Regions from separate parts of the Orbus sasakiae genome, predicted to be linked through region 1. Evidence: riboswitches for the same ligand, from Rfam matches in the RefSeq annotation. Region 1 holds a riboswitch; the other holds the start of a gene.
The links. Region 1 has a riboswitch for thiamine pyrophosphate ahead of thiM (hydroxyethylthiazole kinase). Riboswitches for the same ligand answer to the same signal wherever they lie in the genome.

Region 1 (6,747 bases):
TCAATACTAATATCCAATAGTGCATCTGCGGATTTAGCTAAAGGAGACGTTAATCCACCAGTAATGGCAATCACGGGGACTTTCATCTCTTTGAGTATGGGTAATATCAAGTTAAACTCTTTTGCACGACCAGAATAGGAGATGAGTATGACAATATCATTTTCTGTCACCATCCCTAAGTCGCCGTGCAATGCCTCTGATGGGTGCATAAAAAATGCAGGTGTCCCTGTGCTTGCTAATGATGCGGCAATTTTTTTACCAATATGGCCGGATTTCCCAATGCCTGACACAACCACTTTGCCTTTAATCGACAATATTAATTCACATGCTTTAACAAAATCATCACCAAGACGTGTTGGTAACTTTTGAGCCTCATATAGTTCGAGTTCGAGAAGTTCGCGACCATATTGCAGCAGTTTATTGCGATTTGTTGAGTTCATTCTTTTAACCTTACTGTAAAATCTTATTTTTAATATTTGATATAAATATCAACCAATCATTAGTCAGTAACGCTCGGTAGTGTATCAAGTAATCATCAGTAATTATAGAAAATATTTTAGTGTTATGATTATTAACAATAATGTATTTTCATCCTCCCTCGTAAGATAAGTTGATCATCTGACATTAACGGGTCATAATAGTATTTGACTCGGGGTGTCACGCGTTTGTTTTTTACGCAATGTGGCTGAGACTTTACCCGTAGAACCTGATCTGGCTCATACCAGCGTAGGGAAGTCATAGCTCACCTTGATTGGCTATTCTTCTCTACACATATAAAGAGGAGGAAGCATGCCAACGATTATTCCATTTAAGACTATTGATGCTATTTATTATCTGCAACAGCTGCAAAATCACAAACCGCTAGTGCATTGTATTACCAATGATGTAGTACAAAATTTTACGGCTAATGTTTTATTAGCAATCGGCGCGGTACCTGCAATGGTGGTTGCTAAAGAGGAAGTCAGCGATTTTGTTGAGGTATCCGATAGTTTATTAATTAACATTGGTACCATCACTGCACCGTCAGCCAAAAGTATGCTACTGGCGGTTCGTTCTGCAATGCAATCGCAAACCCCTTGGGTACTTGATCCTGTTGCCGTGAGTAGCGCATTACCCTATCGAACAGATATTACGCAACAGTTGTTAACATTTAAACCGTCTGTGATTCGTGGAAATGCATCTGAAATTTTAGTTTTAGCCAACCAAAAATCATTATCAAAAGGCCCTGATAGTCAAGATAGTACTCAATCTGCACTGTGTGCAGCCAGACAATTAGCGATCGAATATCAAACTATTGTTGCTGTCACGGGGCAGATTGATTATATCACTGATGGTAAGCGGGTTTATTCGATTAGCGGTGGAGATGTTGCATTAACACGCGTGACAGGTGCAGGTTGTTCATTATCAGCCCTTGTTGCTGCATTTGTTACTAATGTTAATGATAAATTCAGTGCCACTGCCGCCGCGTGTTTAGTGATGAAAAGGGCCGCAGAATTGGCAAATAAAAGCCAAGGTATGGGGTCATTTGCGGTTTCTCTACTTGATCAAATCTCATTGATTAAGCTCGCTCTTGCTAGGGGGGAAAGCGCATGAAAAAACAGTTAAATTTATCACTTTATTTGGTGCTGGATCCAACGTTATGTGGTGGCATTGAGGGATTAGTTAATACCACAAAAATTGCGGTAGGTAATGGTGTGACGGCAGTGCAACTTCGTGCTGAACAGATGTTCCATCGTAGAGATTGGTATTTGGCTGCTTTAGCATTGAAGCAACTATTAATGAACACGCCTGTGCCACTAATCATTAATGATCAAATTGATATTGCTTTAGCCGTTGATGCGGATGGGGTCCATGTTGGGCAAAATGATTTACCAGTGCATGTTGTTCGTCGGTTGATTGGACCTGACAAGATGATCGGACTATCAGTATCGAATCAACAACAACTTAGCGATGTTGTATGGCCTGACATTAACTATTTAGGCATTGGCCCTGTTTTCCCTACTACCTCAAAAAAAGATGCTGCACCCGCATTAGGACTTGCGCAATTTTCACAACTAATAATACAAAGAAAATGTCCAGCAGTTGGGATTGGCGGGATAAATTTAAGCAATGTAAAAGCGGTTATTCAAACAGGAATCGATGGCATTGCGGTGGTGTCAGCAATATGTGGTCAACGCGATATTAAATTCGCCACAACCGAATTGAGCCACGCTATTTACCAGACACGAATGTTAAGGAGCTAGTTTATGCCGATAGCTTTAACGATTGCAGGCTCAGATCCGAGCGGCGGCGCTGGAATTCAAGCAGATCTCAAAACATTTTCCGCTTTGCGAGCCTATGGCATGTCAGTCATTACCGCTTTAACGGCACAAAGCACCCAAGGTGTGGATGGTGTATTGGCTGTTCCTGCTGATTTTGTGAAACAACAATATTATTCAATTATGCGCGATAGTCCGATTGAAAGTATAAAAATAGGGATGTTGATGAATAAAGAGATCGTCTACGCGGTCAGTCATATGCTAAATCAATATCCAGTTCCTTATACCGTTTTAGATACCGTCATGATAGCGAAGGGAGGACAAGCATTATTGCGCGATGAGGCGATTGAGGCGATTCGACAATATTTGATTCCACTATCAACGATTATTACACCAAATTTACCTGAAGCCGCAGCCTTACTTAATTGTGATGAGGCAACTAATGAAAAACAGATGTTAGCGCAGGGTAAGGCGTTACTTCAGTTTGGCTGCCAAGCGGTATTAATGAAAGGCGGCCATTTGGCCTGTGATCAAAGTCCTGACTATTTGATTACTGAACATCAAGTTAGTCGATTTAATGCACCAAGAATCAAAACTAAAAATACTCATGGTACTGGCTGCACATTATCGGCAGCACTGACGGCTTTACTACCTACAATGCCATTGATTGAGGCGGTTGAGCAGGCTAAGCATTACCTAAATGGCGCGATTGAACATGCTGATACATTACATATTGGAAAAGGAATTGGACCTACTCATCATTTTCATCATTGGTGGTAGTGTTTGTTCTTTAAAAGATATTTTTTAAAGTAAAATAAGTGCCTTAAATTCTAAAAAATTGCTTATTTTATTGTTTATTTTAATGTTTTAAAAATAATGATTATCTTAAGCGATAATCGGTTTTAATTGTTTAATTTTAATCGTTTTTTTATTTATTTTTGATATTCATCAATTGTATTTTTTTATAAAGCTTGCTAAGCTGATAAAATAAAAATAAAAATAAAAATAAAAATAAATATAATTTTAAGTCATGATGCGATAACTTTTCTCTCTGAACAATTAAGGAATAAGGGTAATTAGTTATAATTCAAATGGATAATATCTTTTGATGCAAAACTGACAGATAACTCACTTTAATTAATATCGGAAAAAATGATGAAAAATAAAACGATTTCTAATCGGAATGCTGTTACTCATGCAGCATTATCCGACTCTCCGTCCTGTTACCCTTATCTCAGTGGTAAAAATGATAGACATAACCGCGCATATTTTAAACGAAACTCAAAACTTATTTTGAGCCGAAAATATACATTATCGACATTAAGTTTATTAATTGGCTGCATTGCACCCGCATGGGCAGATGATAATCCAATGCCAACTGCTGAAAACTCTGGATTTAACTATAAGTATAGTAGCCAAGATACGCCGAATCCTTATTTACACTATGATGAAGAGACAGGGCAAATATCATTTGTCGATCCAACCGGTGCTTTAACTGGCCATGTTTTTGATCAAAGTTACTTTGGTAGCCAAGATAGTAATAATACCTACAGTTCGATTGCTGGTGCAGATGTTGCGCCTGTTGTTAAACTTTATGAGGGTAATAATGTGTCTGGTGGCGGCATTATATTAAATACTCAAGGTGAAAATGCATATTCAGTACTCTATAACAACTATGCGGTAGGTGTTGAACTCAATAATAGTGACGGTGGTACGGTTTATGTTAACCATAATAATGCAAACCAAGCAAAAGTAACAAATACTGGCAGCAACAGTTATATTCTTATTGAAGATAGTTCAGCTCAAGATGCAACATTGGTTAATAATGAAGGCTCGATGGCATTACAGGGTAATTTAGCTAATGGTGCTACAATTACGAATAATAATGGTACTGTAACTGCTGTCAATAACTCAGTTCAAGACGCTACGTTAACGAATAACCAAGGCACGATGACATTTCAAAACAATTTGGCCAATGGTGCAACCATTACAAATAATAATGGTACTGTCGCTGCTTTACAAAATTCTGTACAAAACGCGAATCTGAACAATACTGGAGAGTCTGCGAAATTTTTTGCTTATGGTAATGATATCACCGGTGCTCAAGTTGAAAATGGTGAAGGAGCAACGCTAATCGTTGGCGATTGTACTCTTGCTCTGGGTTGTACCGAAGAAAAAGGCACAACGGCTAAAGATGTCATGATAAATAATGCGGGTAAATTTTATTTAAGCGGCAATTTCAATATCACTAATGGTCAAATTAATAATAATGGTGAGTTATTTATTAATAATGTGACGATTAATGACGGTATTTTAAATAATGTTCAAAACGGCCAAGTTACATTAAGTGGGAGTAATCAAATTACGTCACAAGTTAATAATAATGGTGACGTTTCAATCACTGATGGTAGAACTGATTTTATTGGTTCGATAACAGGTAGCGGTATGATTAATATCGCGGAAAATAGCATCATAAATTTAATGTCAGATTCATCAACGTTTAGCGGTAATATATATAATGATGGGATCTTAAGCGTAAAAAGTGATGCAGAAATTGGTGGTACCATTTATGTGAATTCAACGGGTGTCGTGATTGGCACAGGTACCGTCGGATCAATTAATGCAGCAAGTGGTTCAACGATTTATTCAGGTAACTATCAACAAGGTGGGGCTTTAACCGTTGATGGTGACTTTGTCGGTGATAATGCGAACGTTGTCTTAGACACCATTATGTTAGATCAAGCATCAGACGATAATGTCTTCACGATTACAGGTCATGTATCGGGTACGAGCTATGTCACAGCACGTTATTTAGGTGGACAGCCACAATTAGATAAAATTAAAGTCATTAGTACGGGGTCTTCTGATGAAGATGCTTTCGTACAAGGCGGGCGCATTGTGGGGGGGGCATATGATTATCGTCTCGAACAAAGTGATGCAGATTGGTATTTAGCGAAGTCTACTTTCCGCCCAGAAGTTGGTGGTTATGTTGCAAATATGATTGCTAGTAATACGTTATTTAACCTTAATCAGCAAGATTATATCGGCACTGATCAGTTAACTCGTCAAAACAATCATGGAATGTGGTTGCGTCAGCAAGCGGGTTATCGCCAATTTAATTTATCGGATAATCAGAATCAAGTGAATGCCTCTCGTTATGTTGTTCAACTTGGCGGTGATGTTATTTCCGGTTCAACGGACCAACGGGATAAATACCAATTTGGTTTAATGGCGGGTTATGCTAATCAACAAGCTAAAACGTATAATCGTGTCTCTGATTATCAATCTAGAAGCCATATTACTGGTTATAGCGTGGGTATCTATGGTGGCTGGCAGCAAGATGCGGGTCAATTAGTCGGGTTATATACTGCCGGTTACCTTCAGTACAACTGGTTTAATAACCAAGTTGATACCGATAGTGGCGCTGAACGGTATAAAAGTCATGGTGTTAATGTGTCATTTGAAGGTGGTTATCGTGCTAAATTAGGCAGCTACCACACACTGGCTGGATTGGAAAATCAAATTTACTTACAACCAGAGGCTCAGATTAGTTGGTTAGGGGTTAAAACTGATGATCATCAAGAACGTAATTTAACTCAGGTCAGCGGTGAAGGTAAAAATAATATTCAAACGCGTCTTGGTGTGCGATTATTTATTGATAGTAAAAGTTATTTAGACCTTAATGATCCGCGTCATTTTCAACCTTATGTTGCGTTAAGTTGGATTCATAATAGTCGCCAATATGGGGTAACGATGAATGATACAACGATTTATCAACAGGGTAGTAAAGATCTTGCTGAGTTAAAAGTGGGCTTGAATGTTAAAATGAGCGATGCCTTATCAATGTGGGGAAATGTTGCTCACCAACAAGGTCAGCATAGTAACCGAGATACGCAAGCAACATTAGGTATACGTTACACGTTTTAATAATACATTATTGTATTAAAATTTATGCCTTATTAGAGATAATAAGGCATTTTTTTTATTAGAAAAAAAGTGATGAAGCCGGATTAATGATGATTACCTTTAATATACACTTGATTATTAAGAATATTATTTGGGTCAAAACTCTGCTTGATTTTTTGCATCATTAAGCGGTTTTCCAATGGAATTGCGGCATTAAAATATTTCACTTTTGCCGTCCCGATACCATGTTCTGCTGATGGTAATCCTTTTAATTCATGGCATTTTTGGTAGAGTGCATCGTGTACTTGTTGCAACTTAATCGCCCACTGGGCTTCATCAAGTTCATCGCGTAAAATACATAAATGTACGTTACCATCGCCAGCATGACCAAAGGCTAACATTCTTACACCGCTTTCGATTTCTAGTTGCTTGGTAAAATTAACAAAATCAGCAATTCTGTTAATTGGGACGACGATGTCAATCGGATCTTGTTGAGTAACGGCTTCAACTGCACGCACTAATGAACCACGAATAGCCCAGATTTGAGCCGCTTCAGCTGGTGTTTTAGGGATTACATAGGGCA
Region 2 (6,747 bases), on a different contig from region 1:
TTGAGAAAGCGCGTCAAGCCGCCATCATGGCGATCAATATGCTGAATCAAGATGATATGGTTTCAGTTATTGCTTATGATAGCGATGCTAAGGTGGTGATTCCGGCGACTAAAGTCGTGAACAAAACGCAACTCATTACAATAATCAACCAAAAAATACAGGCTAATGGCATGACGGCATTATTTGCTGGTTTAAGCAAAGGTATTAATCAAGTCGATAAATACTTAGATAAAAGTAAAGTGAATCGCATTATTTTACTTTCAGATGGTCAAGCTAATGTTGGACCGACCTCGGTCAACGAGCTTGCTGAATTAGCGAAAATTGCAGCGAGTAAAGGCATTGCCGTTACGACTATTGGTTTAGGTGATGATTACAATGAAAAATTAATGGCAAGCATTGCCAGTTATAGTGATGGAAACCACGCATTCGTCGAGAAATCAGCTGATTTAGAAGCTGTTTTTGTGAATGAATTTAAAGATGTTATGTCTGTGGTTGCACAAGAGGTTACCGTAACCATTACTTTACATGACGGGGTCACTCCAATTCGCTTATTGGGGCGTGACGGAAATATTGACAATAATACCGTTACCGTCAAAATGAATCAGCTATATGCTAATCAAGAAAAGTATGTCCTGTTAGAAATCGTGTCTGATGAAGAGGCTAGTGAACAACAAAAAACCATTGCTGATGTCACCGTTAATTATGAGGATTTGGTCAACCAGCAGGCGATTAACTATGAAGACTATATTATATTGACTTATACAGACCAAGAAGACGACGTTAAACAAAATATTGTTGAAGCCGTGTTGGCTGAGTCTGAAATCCAAAAAGTCACGCTTGAAAACGAAAAAGCGTTACAACTTTATAATCAAGGCAATATTACTGAAGCTAAAGAATTGATTATTGAGAATGCGAATAAATTGAAAGTACTAACCAGTAGTTTTGCATCACCAGAAGCGTCAAATCGAGCTTTAGAACAAGCTGAAAAAAATCAAATCATGGCAGACAGTATTGATGAAGATAGTTCGGATGTGTATATGAAAAAAGCCACTGAATTCCAATTTGATTCAAGACAAAGTACGATAAAACAAAAATAATGTTATGATTGCATAAAACCACATCACACATTGTTAACGACGATGGATCATCGATTTTACCTTAAAGGTTTCAGTATTCAGTGTGAAACCTTTTTATGATCACAGGATATTTCATATATAGTTATGAGCAAAATGAAAATAGATAAAAAACGATTATTTTTTATAGTGAGTGCATTAGTTATTATTACTTTTGTCATTTTGCTTGGTGCGAGGGCGATTAAGCATGAAGTCTTATCACGGCAATATCAAAGCAGTCAGTTTGCACAAAGCCGTGTTAATACGATCAGTTTAATGGTACAAACGCTGTTAGAACAAAAAGCGGTACATATTCAGGCAATCAGCCGCTTTATTCAGCCTGAGAAACCAAATTTTAACCACTTATTAGACAATGATATTGATATTAAAAATGTTTTTGTTATTGATGGTAAAGATGAGGTATATACGTCAAATTCGACTCAAACTAATACATCTTGGCAATCTCTTGTGGGGATGATTGCACAAGATCCATCTGTACTATTTGCTCATTACATTGATTCAGAGCAAGCAAAACCGAAATCAGGCTGGTATATGAGCTATGATAATAACGGCCCGGTATTAATTTATTGGCTTTATAATCAAAACCAATTAATGGGATTTCAGCTTAATTACATTAAATTATTACTTGATTTAACCTTAGAACTTGATGATCATCATTTAGTTGATCACTTTGTGATTATCGATAACGGTCAATTGATTTATCAGAATTCACCTGAACAAGTGCTTGATGACCAATCACTTCAGTCAATATCATTACTTTTAAACTATCCCTTAAAAAATTGGCAGATAGAATATTACTTTCAAGATCAAAATAATACCATCCTTTATTTGTTAGGTATTGTCGTACTTACTGTGTTAGTTGGATTTATTATCGTTATTTTTGTCTATAGCTACCTTGAATACACACGAACATTGAGACTTGCTCGTCAGCAAGTTAGTTTTGTTGGTCAAGTCTCTCATGAATTTAAGACCCCCTTAACGAATATCACATTGTATTCTGAAATGCTTAAAGAGCGTTTAGTTGATGAAGCGGAACCTGTTCCACAATATATTGATGTTATTACCCAAGAAAGTCAGCGATTAACCCGATTGATTCAAAATGTACTCAATTTTACAAAATCAGCAAAGTTAACGATCAAAAAAATTCATCTTAATGTATTGTTAAATAAAAACTGCCTAATTTTTGAACCTATTTTAGCTAAAAAATCAATGAAATTACATTTCAACCCTTATGTTGGTGATGATACGATTGTGACAGATGAAGATAAACTAATCCAAATTATTAACAACTTACTCAGTAATGCAGAAAAATATGCAGCAAAAGGTCAACGTGTGGATTTATCAATTGATCGTCAAAACTCACATTTTATGATTTCTATTCGTGATTATGGTGAGGGTATTGCTAACCATGCATTATCAATGATTTTTAAACCTTTTTATCGATTAAATAATTCATTAACTGAAGGGGTATCAGGGACTGGCATTGGACTTACCATCGCTAAACAATTGGCGATTCAGTTACAAGGTGATATTACCGTCAAAAATAGGAATCCAGGGGCTCAGTTTACATTAATGTTGCCAATCCATCAGGACATAAAGGAATAATATAAAATGAAAATTTTAATTGCAGAAGATGATTATAATATCAGACGGGGTTTAGTCGATGTATTAAGCCATGAAGGTTATGACGTGATTGAAGCTGAAAATGGCCAGCATGCTATTGAACAGTTTAAACAGTTTTCCCCTGATTTTGTCATTCTTGATATTATGATGCCAATGCAAGATGGATATAGCGTATGTCGTGAAATACGTAAACAAAATGAACAGATTCCCATCCTCTTTTTATCGGCAAAAGATGAAGAAATTGATCGCGTGGTTGGCCTTGAACTTGGTGCCGACGATTATATGACAAAACCCTTTGGTATTCACGAGCTAAGAGCTAGAATTAAAGCCATAGCTAAACGTTGCCTACACAATCAACGCAGTCCAATAGATGATAATTCTTTTGCCTTTGGTGACTTAATCATTTATCCCAAAGAGTTAAAAGCCAAAAGGGCGGATGTTGAAATCGAATTAACACTACGAGAAATCAAAATCATCAGCTGCTTTTATCAACATAAAAACCAAGTGGTAACACGTGATATGCTATTTGATTATGCTTGGGGATATGATTACCTACCTAATAGTCGAACCTTGGATCAACACATCTCGAAATTACGTAAAGCCATTGAATGGGATCCAACCGAACCAGCAATGATTAAGACCGTGCATGGCGCAGGCTATCGTTACAGTTAGTGGCGTCATTAAAAGAATGTCACTTGATTTTTACCATTGACATAGTATGCTTGCTACTTGTTTAGCAAGCTGTTGATATTAAGATGAATGCTTATTTATTTCTTTTTTTAGCAATTATTTGTGAGGTGATTGCTACCTCATCATTAAAGTTATCAAATGGTTTTACGCAGTTAGGTTTTACCATTATTACTATTGTTGGTTATAGTGCGTCATTCTATTTACTTTCACTTACCTTAAAAACCATGCATGTGGGCATTGCATATGCCATTTGGTCCGGCATCGGGATTGTGCTAGTCAGTTTAATTGCGTGGTTTTTTTTCAAGCAAAGTTTAGATTTAGCGGCTTTAATTGGGATGGGATTAATTATGGCTGGCGTGGTCGTTATTAATGTATTTTCGAAAGTAGCAGGGCACTAAATTTAAATTATCATAAAAAATAAAGGGCTTTAGTTAGCCCTTTACTCAAAATCCAACATGTTATGTCTTACATTTTTTCGACCGTTTTAATGCCTAGCATATCCAAACCGGTTTGAAGTGTTCGGGCAGTTAATGCGGCAAGTTTTAAACGACTCAGTTTTTGCGGTTCGTTTTCAGCACTTAAAATTGGGCAATGTTCATAGAAACTCGAAAATAGCGTTGCTATATCATATAAGTAATTACATAAAACATGTGGCAATCCGTCACTCGCAACCGTTGTGATCGTTTCATCAAATTGGCATAAGCGTAAGGCTAAAGCACGTTCTTTTTCATGCTCAATTGTAATATGACCACTTAATGCTTGGTCAATACTCAGTTCAGCCTTTCTAAACACTGATAAAACACGCGTGTAAGCATATTGTAAATAAGGTGCCGTATTCCCTTCAAACGATAGCATATTATCCCAATCAAACACATAATCGGTCGAACGGTTTTTGGATAAATCTGCGTATTTAACTGCTCCAATTGCAACAGCATCGACTACATCAGCAAGCTCTTGTGCGGAAAGTGATGGATTTTTCGCTTTAATTAAATTCGTTGCGCGTTCAGTTGCCTCGTCTAATAAATCATTTAATTTAACGGTATCACCTGAACGTGTTTTAAATGGTTTACCATCTTTACCTAGCATCATACCAAACATATGATGCTCTAGTTGTAGGCTTTGTGGTATATAGTTTGCTTTGTGGGCAATTAGCCAAACTTGCTCTAAATGTTGGTGCTGTCTTGAATCGGTATAATATAAAATACGATCTGCATGTAATTGTTCATAGCGATATTTTACACTTGCAATATCGGTTGTTGCATATAAGTAGCCACCGTCGCGTTTTTGAATAATCACGCCCATTGGTTCGCCTTCTTTATTTTTATATTCATCTAAAAAGACCACTAAAGCACCATCACTTTCAACGGCAATCCCTTTTGCTTTTAGATCGGCAACAATTTGTGGCAACATCGCATTATAAATGCTTTCACCCATGGTATCTTCAAGTGACAATGTCACATTTAAGCGTTTGTATGTTGCAATATTTTGCGACATCGTGATATCAACAAGTTTACGCCACATGGTGCGGCAATATTCATCACCACCTTGTAATTTAACCACATAACCACGGGCCTTTTCAGCAAAAATCGCATCGTCATCATAATGCTGTTTAGCTGCACGGTAGAACGCTTCTAAATCAGCAAGCGCCATGTCATTGGCATTTTCATTTTGCATCTTTTCAAGATAGGCGATTAACATGCCAAATTGAGTTCCCCAATCCCCGACATGGTTAGCACGAATAACATGGTGACCTAAAAATTCTAATACACGTACACTCGCATCACCAATAATAGTTGAACGCAAGTGACCAACATGCATCTCTTTTGCTACGTTAGGAGCCGAATAATCAATTACCACATTTTGTATTTGGGTTGCTAAGGTTAAATTAAGTTTTTCATGTTGCAAGGCGAGCTCATTTTGAGTTGCAAGCCATTGTGCTTTTAGAAAAAGATTAATAAAACCAGGGCCTGCAATTTCAACTTTCTCAATATAATCATCAAGCGTTAAGTGCTGTATAACATTTTCAGCTAACTGACGTGGGTTCAATCCCATTTTTTTGGCAGCCGCCATAATACCGTTAGCTTGGTAATCACCAAACTGGACTTTAGCGGATTGTTTGACTAATGCATCACAATCCTCTGGAGCACCAACGGCTAACATAGCTTGTTTAATTTTGTCTGCTAATAAAATTTGAATATTCACTGAATTTACCTAAAACATTGCTAAAATATTGGCGCATATCATACCTGTAAAGCGCAAGATTGTCATTCTTACAATGTAATTAGGTTTACTTTGTTTTATTATCAGCTAGAATAAATCTGTTCTCAACGGGGAGCATACAGGCGATCGCCTAAGCTGAGAGTTGCTGTTTATCAAGATCATAAAAGCATGACCCGTCGAACCTGAACCGGCTAATACCGGCGGAGGGATTGAGTATGTCTAAGGGGGATCATCACCATCTTTATTGACTCAAACCTTTTGCCCATATTGAAATTTCTTAATCTGGAGGCAAAATGTTTCGTTTTATTTCTGTGCTTATATCATTACTTTTTATCATCACCACAGCGAAAGCAAATGATAAACCGACATTAACGGTTTACAGTTACAGCTCGTTTGGTCCAGCCAAAACACTCAAAGCTGATTTTGAAGCTCAATGTTATTGTGTGGTCAATATTATCAGTATCGGTGATGGCGTCACTATTTTGAATCGACTTCGCTTAGAAGGAAGTCGCACTAAAGCAGATGTTATCATTGGACTTGATACTAACCTAACCAGTACCGCAAAACAGGCTAATTTGGTGCAACCACATCATATAGCAAAACCTCAAAATTTAGCGGTTGATTGGTGGGACAATGATTTTGTTCCTTATGACTATGGTTATTTTGCGTTTATTTATGATAAAGAAAAGATAGCCAATCCTCCAAAAAGTTTTGAACAACTGATTAATAATCAAAACGGTTGGAAAATTGTGTATCAAGATCCTCGAACAAGTACACCGGGATTAGGGTTATTACTCTGGATGAATTATGTTTATGGAACACAGACGCCTCAAGCTTGGCAGCAACTTGCCCAACATACGTTAACTGTAACAAAAGGATGGGGCGAATCTTACGGGCTATTTTTAAAAGGTGAGGCTGATTTTGTTTTAAGCTACAGTACTTCGCCTGTTTACCATATTATTAATGATAATGAACATCGTTACCAAGCGGCTATTTTTGACGAGGGTCATTATAACCAAGTTGAAGTGGCTGCAATCACCAAATATACAAAACAATATGACTTAGCTAACCAGTTTATGGC

Region 2: another riboswitch for thiamine pyrophosphate. It lies ahead of thiB (thiamine ABC transporter substrate binding subunit); the one in region 1 lies ahead of thiM (hydroxyethylthiazole kinase).

What each region holds. Positions count from the first base shown of each region.
Region 1 is NZ_BAABHY010000006.1:169,481-176,227, forward strand. It holds gene gutQ (arabinose-5-phosphate isomerase GutQ) at 1-440, opposite strand, end outside; TPP riboswitch at 641-750, shown strand; gene thiM (hydroxyethylthiazole kinase) at 790-1,593, shown strand; gene thiE (thiamine phosphate synthase) at 1,590-2,243, shown strand; gene thiD (bifunctional hydroxymethylpyrimidine kinase/phosphomethylpyrimidine kinase) at 2,247-3,038, shown strand; gene ABEA36_RS11630 (autotransporter outer membrane beta-barrel domain-containing protein) at 3,414-6,185, shown strand; gene ABEA36_RS11635 (FAD-binding oxidoreductase) at 6,269-6,747, opposite strand, start outside.
Region 2 is NZ_BAABHY010000001.1:1,084,933-1,091,679, reverse strand. It holds gene ABEA36_RS04750 (vWA domain-containing protein) at 1-1,097, shown strand, start outside; gene ABEA36_RS04745 (sensor histidine kinase) at 1,230-2,738, shown strand; gene ABEA36_RS04740 (response regulator transcription factor) at 2,745-3,428, shown strand; gene ABEA36_RS04735 (DMT family transporter) at 3,512-3,844, shown strand; gene argS (arginine--tRNA ligase) at 3,912-5,648, opposite strand; TPP riboswitch at 5,765-5,892, shown strand; gene thiB (thiamine ABC transporter substrate binding subunit) at 5,960-6,747, shown strand, end outside.